One region of the Candidatus Sarcina troglodytae genome, then DNA from elsewhere that is predicted to be linked to it. Evidence: riboswitches for the same ligand, from Rfam matches in the RefSeq annotation. Region 1 holds a riboswitch; the other holds the start of a gene.
What was found. A riboswitch is a leader RNA that binds a small molecule or an ion and turns the genes downstream of it on or off. The one in region 1 is predicted to bind S-adenosylmethionine.

Region 1 (4,220 bases):
TTAGATGATGGAAGACTTACTGATAATAAAGGTAAAACCGTGGATTTTAAAAATACAATAATAATTATGACATCAAATATTGGTAGTAACTATCTTCTAGAAAACAATGAAAATGGTGAAATATCTAAAGAGGCAAGAGATGCTGTAATGAATGAAATGAAATTAAGGTTTAAGCCTGAATTTTTAAATAGGGTTGATGACATTATAATGTTTAAGCCATTAAATCTTGAAGGAATTAAAAAGATAATTGATATATTCTTAAAAGATGTTAAAAAACGATTAAAACATAGAAATATTGACATGAATGTAACAGATTCTGCTAAAGAAATTTTAGCTAAGCAAGGGTATGACCCAGTTTATGGAGCAAGACCACTTAAAAGGTTTATAGGAAATGTTTTAGAAACAGATATTGCAAAAAAAATAATAGCTGGAGAGATAAAAGATAACTCTGTTATAATAGTAGATACAGATGGAAACAATATTGTTATAAAAAATAATTAAAAAATAATTAGGCACTTTAATGGTTTGAAATTAAATTAAGATATATTAAAGTGTCTTTTTAAAGAAATTTTATTTTATGAAAACGTAAATATTTTTTTGCTAAAATTTAATAAAACTTATTGAAAACATATAAATACTGTGCTAAAATAACAATAAAATAAATAAAGATTTTAATTAATTAATGAATTTCTCCATTTTAGAGAGTTTGTTAATAGTTATTTATCTTTCTAATTGGAGGAATAGAAAATGGCAGATAAAACAATCGTATGCAAAGACTGTGGAAAAGAATTTATATTCACAGAGGGAGAACAAGCATTTTACAAAGAAAAAGGATTTGATAATGATCCAGTAAGATGTCCAGAATGCAGAAGAGCAAGAAAGCAACAAAATAGAAGATAATTTGTTTTAACATATAAGAGCTATAATTTTTTATAGCTCTTATTTTTGTATAATGCAAAATAAACAAGATATATTTAATATTTTATCAAAAATATTAAATCAACTATAATTACTCTCCTTTATTTGGGAGTTTGCTTCGTATGATATGTTCAACTGTTTCTGGTAATTTTGTAATTTCTTCTTTAGAAAGTTTGTCTGTGTATATAGGCTTGTGAACATAGAAGTTTATATTACTAGGTTTAATTAGTATTTTGTTAGCTTCCATAACTCTATAAGTCCCATCAATTGTAAGAGGAACTATAGGAACTTTAGATTTAGTTGCTAATTTAAAGCTTCCAGATTTAAATTCCCCCATTTTATCGCCACGACTTCTAGTACCTTCAGGAAAAACTACTAGAGAGTGTCCATTTTTTAAAGTTTTAATACCTTCTAATATTCCTTCCATAGACTTTCTAGGGTTTTCTCTGTCTAAGTATATAGAACCTGCTAGGGTTATCCATTTATTTATTAAAGGTAATTTTTTTAATTCTTTTTTAGCAATAAAACCTTTAGGTTTGTCTATAAATCCACAAATTATAGCAATATCCATATTGCTTTGGTGATTAGAGACAAATAAGACAGGACCTTCAGGAATATTTTCAAGCCCATGAACATTTACAGTTGAATCGGAAAGTTTTATTAGTTTTTGTGATATAGTTCTTGTGCCTAGACAAACTATATTATTCATCTCATCTATTTTCCCTTCAGCAAGTAGTTTTTGAGCTTCCTTTTCTTTAGGAATAAAAGCAACTAACGTTCCTACGTATCCTAGTATATACCATTTAAATGATCTAAACATTATTAATCCGTTTTAAATCATATAAACTTTATTTTAAGTTTATATATTAACGGATTCACCTCCTTATAAGTAATATAATATTAAAATTTATAATAATTTAGATAATGACAATATAATTATAGCATATTATAAATGTCATGAAACAACAACTATATTAACTATTAAAAGTTCTATTTAATAAAGTTTTAGCATATAAATATAAATAAACTTATTTAAATTTTTTTAAAATTTAACAATTAAAGAATGATAAATAAAAATCAATTTAATATACTTATCAAGAGTGGTGGAGGGACTGGCCCTATGAAGCCCAGCAACCAATTTTATGGTGCTAAATCCTGCAGTTTTTACTGAAAGATAAGAGATATTTTATGTATATACTGTATTTGTATAAACGTCTAGGATATTTCTCTTAGGCGTTTTTATTTTAGGGGGGATTAGTAATTGAGAATTAGTGAAATTTTTAATAAAAAAGAGGTCGTAATATCTTTTGAAATATTTCCACCAAAACCTAATGGTGATGTGAACAAAATATATAATACATTAGATGAGTTAAAAATTTTAAATCCAGATTATATAAGTGTAACCTATGGTGCTGGAGGATCGTTTATTAATAATAAAACAATAGATTTAGCTAGTAAAGTAAAGAATGAGTATAATATAGAATCAGTTGCACATTTAACATGTATAAAATCAACTAAAAAAGATATAGATAAGATTTTAAAATTATTAAAAAATAACAATATTGAAAATATATTAGCTCTTAGGGGAGATGTTACAGGAAATTGTACTTGTGGTGATTTTAAATATGCAAGTGATTTAATTTCTTATGTGAAAATGTATAATGATTTTAATATTGCAGGTGCTTGTTATCCAGAAGGACATCCAGCGTGTATTACTTTAGATGAAGATATAAGAAATTTGAAATTGAAAGTTGATTGTGGAGTTAATAATTTAGTATCGCAATTATTTTTTGATAATAATATATTTTATAATTTTTTAGACAAGGTTTATAGTGCGAATATAGATGTTCCTATACAATCTGGTGTTATGCCTGTTGTAAATAAAAAACAGATAGAGAGGATAATTTCTTTATGTGGTGCTACTTTTCCTAAAAAATTTATGAAAATAGTAGATAAATATGAATATGATGCTATAGCATTAAGAGATGCTGGAATAGCCTATTCAGTGGAACAAATAATAGATTTAGTGTCTTCAGGAGTTAAAGGAGTTCATATATATACTATGAACAATCCAATAGTTGCTAAAAGTATAATAAAGAATATATCATCAATAGTAAGTTGCATAAATAAAAGGAGTATAGATGAATTTGGAAGAAATTAAAATAAATACAATTGAGATTTTAAGATATTTAGGATATGGTGGACAAATATTAGATGAACAAATAAAGGATGATATTAAGACAATAAAACAATTAGTAAAGAATTATATACATTTAAGATATGTAATTAAAAGATATAAAATAGTAAGGGTAGAAGAAGGAATATTATTAAAAGGGACGAATTTTATTTTAATGGGAAAAGACATAGAGAAACATTTAAGATTATGTGATGAATGTTTTTTAATAGCAACAACATTAGGAAATGATTTTGAAAAATTATTTAGACTTTATGAAAAGAAGTCTTTATCACAATCAATTATTATAGATTGTTGTGGAACAACTGCTATTGAAGAAGTTTGTGATTCATTAGAAGAAGCAATAAAAAATGATATGAAAAGAGAAAATAGATTTATAACAACAAGGTATAGTCCAGGTTATGGAGATTTACCAATAGAGATTCAAAGTAATTTTATAAATCTTTTAAATTGCCCAAAAGAAATAGGGCTTACATGTTCAGAAAATAATATTTTAATACCCAGAAAATCAGTTACAGCAATAATTGGGATATCAAAAGAGAATATAGAAAAACAAATACAAAAATGTGCTGTTTGCTTAAAAAATAAAGATTGTTTATACAAGAGAAAGGGTGATATCTGTGGAAATAATACTATTTGATGGTGCAATGGGAACTATGATTCAAAAAAAAGGTTTAAGCCTTGAAAATGGAGTAGAGTGCTTTAATATAAGTGAAAAAGATATAATTTGTGATATTCATAAAGAATATATAAATGCAGGGGCTAATATTATAACAACCAATACTTTTGGAGCAAATGAGCTTAAACTTAAAAAATATGGATACACAGTAGAGGAAATAATAGATAGTGCTGTAAATATTGCTAAAGAAGCGGTTGCAGACAGAAATGTAAAAATTGCATTAGATATAGGACCTATAGGGCAACTTTTAGAACCAATGGGAACATTAAGTTTTGATAGAGCATATGAGATATTTAAAAGGCAAATACTTCAAGGTGTGAAATCTGGTGCAGATATTATATTAATAGAAACCATGACGGATTTATATGAAGCAAAAGCGGCTGTTTTAGCAGCAAAAGAAAATAGTAATCTTCCCGTATTTTGTACAAT
Region 2 (4,220 bases), 470 kb from region 1:
CTAAAGCTACACTAAAACCACATTTCTCAAATATATCTATTATACATTTTATTATAGTTGTTTTACCAGTACCTGGACCTCCTGTTATTATTTCTATACCATTTTCAAAAGCACCTTCAATAGCCTCTTTTTGAACCTTTCCAAAATTAATATTATTTTTCTTTTCAAACTTTTTAATTAAATTTTCTACATTTTCATCTATCTGTTCAAAATCACTTATCGCTAAACTTAATATTTTATTAGTTATTCCAAGTTCACAGTAATAATACGGTATAGTAAAAACACCTTCAATTCCATATATTTTTTCAACCTTTATTTTATTATCTAAAGCACTATCTAAAATATTTTTTTCTATAATTTCTTTAGAAACCTGCAAAATCTTAATTGATTTTTCTATAAGTATATCCTTTGGCATATATGTATTTCCAGCCATACAAAATTCATTTATTATATACTGTATACCAGTTTGTATTCTAAAAGGTGATTCTATATCAATTCCTATTGATTTAGCTATTTTATCCGATATCTTAAAACCAATTCCTAAAATATCTTCACAAAGTTTATATGGATTTTCTTTAATTACATCAATGGCTATAACCCCATATTTTTTGTAAATTTTCATACATTGCTTTATTGTTAATCCATGACTTTGAAAAAATATGTATATATCCTTAAGTTCTTTTTGTTCTACATAAGATTCTTTTATAATCTTAAATTTTTTATTTCCTATACCATCTATATTTTTTAATTTATCTATATCGTTATCTAAGATTTCTAATGTTTTATCTCCAAATTTATTTACTATTTTCTTAGCAGTAATTGGTCCAATACCATGTATTACCCCTGATGATAAATATTTTTCTATATCTTTTGAAGAACTTGGAATGATTTCCTCACAAATTTCAACTTTGAACTCTTTCCCAAAACTAGGATGATTAATCCAAGTGCCTGAAAGTTTTAATAATTGCCTTTCTCTTATATGAGGAATCTCTCCCACTATCGTATAAATAATATTATCATCTTTAATTTTAGCAATAGTATATCCATTTTCCTCACTTCTATAAACAATACTATCCACTGTACCACTTAATACTTCCATAACAGTTCTCCTACAAATATTTATTATCTTTAATCTATAATTAGTATATCATATTTTAATTTGTTTAAATTGCAATGATTTTATCAAAATATTTTTCATATACTATTTTAATAAATAAATGAAGTTAAAAATTAATTGAAAAAATAAAAAATCTACTTTCCTTTATATGAAAATAAGCATTCTTGTAATTAAATTACAAGAATGCTTATTTAACATTTATATCTTAAAGATATTTTTTTATCTCTTCTACTTTGTTTAATTTTTCCCATGGAGCATCTATATCAGTTCTACCGAAATGTCCATAAGCTGCTGTTTGTCTGTATATAGGTCTTCTTAATTCTAAATCTTTTATTATAGCACCTGGTCTTAAGTCAAATATTTTTTCAACTATTTCAACTATCTTATCGTCTGATATTCTACCTGTTCCAAAAGTATCTACAACTATTGATACTGGCTTTGCAACACCAATTGCATAAGCTAATTGAATTTCTAATTTATCAGCAATTCCTGCAGCTACTAAGTTTTTAGCAACCCATCTTGCAGCGTATGCAGCTGATCTGTCAACCTTTGTTGGATCTTTTCCTGAGAAAGCTCCACCACCGTGTCTTCCATATCCACCATAAGTATCAACGATTATTTTTCTTCCTGTTAATCCACTATCCCCTTGTGGTCCACCTATTACAAATCTTCCAGTTGGATTTATGTAATATTTTGTTTCACCGTCTAATAATTCTGCTGGTATAACAGCTTTTATTACATGTTCCATTAAATCTTCTCTTATTTGTTCTTGAGAAACTTCTGGTCCATGTTGTGTTGATATAACTATAGCATCTATTCTTACTGGTTTATTATCTTCATATTCAACTGTAACTTGAGTTTTTCCATCTGGTCTTAAATAAGGTAAAGTACCATTTTTTCTAACTTCAGTTAATCTTCTTGATAATCTGTGAGCCATAGCTATTGGTGCAGGCATAAATTCTTCAGTTTCATTAGTCGCAAAACCAAACATCATACCTTGATCTCCAGCCCCTACAGCTTCAATATCATCTTTTTGACCTTCTCTTGATTCTAACGCTTCATCAACACCCATTGCTATATCATTTGATTGTTCGTCTATTGTTGTCATTACTGAACAAGTATCGCAATCAAAACCATATTTAGCTCTATCATATCCTATTTCTCTTATAGTTTCTCTTGCTACTTTAGGAATATCAACATAACAGTTAGTTGATATTTCTCCCATTATCATAACCATCCCTGTAGTTACTGTTGTTTCACAAGCAACTCTTGCTGTTGGATCTTGTGCTATTATAGCATCTAAAACTGCATCTGATATTTGGTCACAAATTTTATCTGGATGCCCTTCTGTTACTGATTCTGATGTAAATAATCTTCTCATAATTATGGGTTATATAAAATAACCTCTTTTTCACTCCTTTCTTAAATAGCCTTTTTAAATTTCTTAAAAAATTTAAAAATAAAAGCCTCAACTTAATTTAAGAAGAGACTTGAATTCACTAAGCTCCTCTTATCTTGCAATAAAACACTGCAGGAATTGGCACCTTGGTAAATCACTGGTTGCCGGGCTTCATAGGGCCTTTTCCCTCCACCTCTCTTGATAAGAGTTATATATACTCTAATATGTATATGCATTTAACTATGTAAATAGACACTATCTTCATAAAATATAGTGCCTATTATTTGGTGGAGGAAGATGGATTCGAACCATCGAAGTCACTGACAACAGATTTACAGTCTGCCCCCTTTGGCCACTCGGGAATTCCTCCACATTTGGAGCTGGCAATAGGAATCGAACCTACAACCTGCTGATTACAAGTCAGCTGCTCTACCGTTGAGCCATGCCAGCATATATTAAGTTAATGGTGGTCACAACAGGGATCGAACCTGTGACCCTCTGCTTGTAAGGCAGATGCTCTCCCAGCTGAGCTATGCGACCTTATTGTTTTTATTGGTGGAGGAAGATGGATTCGAACCATCGAAGTCACTGACAACAGATTTACAGTCTGCCCCCTTTGGCCACTCGGGAATTCCTCCACATTTGGAGCTGGCAATAGGAATCGAACCTACAACCTGCTGATTACAAGTCAGCTGCTCTACCGTTGAGCCATGCCAGCATATATTAAGTTAATGGTGGTCACAACAGGGATCGAACCTGTGACCCTCTGCTTGTAAGGCAGATGCTCTCCCAGCTGAGCTATGCGACCTTATTGTTTTTATTGGTGGAGGAAGATGGATTCGAACCATCGAAGTCACTGACAACAGATTTACAGTCTGCCCCCTTTGGCCACTCGGGAATTCCTCCACATTTTTGGAGCTGGCAATAGGAATCGAACCTACAACCTGCTGATTACAAGTCAGCTGCTCTACCGTTGAGCCATGCCAGCGTAACTTTTTTGTTTTTTCTCTTGAAACATCTCCAATCGACAAGACTTAGTATATATGTTATTTATGTTTATTTCAACCTTATTTTTAGGCCATTTTTTCTTTTTATTTTAAATTATTATCATTTTTCTCTTTATTTTTTTCATTTAATATGTTTTTCTTTATTTTTCATTTATTTTATTTTCTATCATTTTTATATCTATATATGGATCCAAAATTAAAACTAATTCATCATACTGTTTTTTTGATAATTTATTTTTTAATAGCTCAAATATTTCAGTTGCAGCTAACACTTCATCATTCCTTTTGATATTATTTATAAGATTCCTATAATCATTTACTGATAAACTATTTGCCATTTTCATTATTTTTAATTTATCAATACTTGATATTTTATTTATTATACTGTTTTTATCAGTTTTAAATACACTTTGTACAACTTCCTCTTCTACCCTCTCTTCTTTATCTTTATCCACAAGCATAATTTTCTGTGAATTTTCTTCGTCTATAACCTCTACATGTTCATTAGAAATGCTTGAAAATTCATCTTCCTCTAAAATATCTTCTTTTTTATTAGTTATATTTATCCCTTGATCAGCATTATTTTTAGAAATCTGATTATCTTTTTCACTTAATAAAGACTCCTCCTTATTTTTATTAAATGCTATATCTTTATCTAAATAATTTTCTTCGCTTTCTTCTATTTTCTCATCAATGT

Region 2: another riboswitch for S-adenosylmethionine. It lies ahead of metK (methionine adenosyltransferase); the one in region 1 lies ahead of metF (methylenetetrahydrofolate reductase [NAD(P)H]).

The regions. Positions count from the first base shown of each region.
Region 1 is NZ_CP051754.1:1,454,377-1,458,596, reverse strand. Features, by position in the region: gene clpB (ATP-dependent chaperone ClpB) at 1-501, shown strand, start outside; gene HH195_RS06535 (zinc-ribbon domain-containing protein) at 748-900, shown strand; gene HH195_RS06530 (lysophospholipid acyltransferase family protein) at 1,010-1,738, opposite strand; SAM riboswitch class I at 2,007-2,099, shown strand; gene metF (methylenetetrahydrofolate reductase [NAD(P)H]) at 2,180-3,079, shown strand; gene HH195_RS06520 (vitamin B12 dependent-methionine synthase activation domain-containing protein) at 3,060-3,752, shown strand; gene HH195_RS06515 (homocysteine S-methyltransferase family protein) at 3,760-4,220, shown strand, end outside.
Region 2 is NZ_CP051754.1:1,922,490-1,926,709, forward strand. Features, by position in the region: gene recD2 (SF1B family DNA helicase RecD2) at 1-1,099, opposite strand, end outside; gene metK (methionine adenosyltransferase) at 1,323-2,498, opposite strand; SAM riboswitch class I at 2,625-2,724, opposite strand; tRNA gene HH195_RS08780 (tRNA-Tyr) at 2,802-2,886, opposite strand; tRNA gene HH195_RS08785 (tRNA-Thr) at 2,892-2,966, opposite strand; tRNA gene HH195_RS08790 (tRNA-Val) at 2,981-3,056, opposite strand; tRNA gene HH195_RS08795 (tRNA-Tyr) at 3,070-3,154, opposite strand; tRNA gene HH195_RS08800 (tRNA-Thr) at 3,160-3,234, opposite strand; tRNA gene HH195_RS08805 (tRNA-Val) at 3,249-3,324, opposite strand; tRNA gene HH195_RS08810 (tRNA-Tyr) at 3,338-3,422, opposite strand; tRNA gene HH195_RS08815 (tRNA-Thr) at 3,430-3,504, opposite strand; gene HH195_RS08820 (hypothetical protein) at 3,664-4,220, opposite strand, start outside.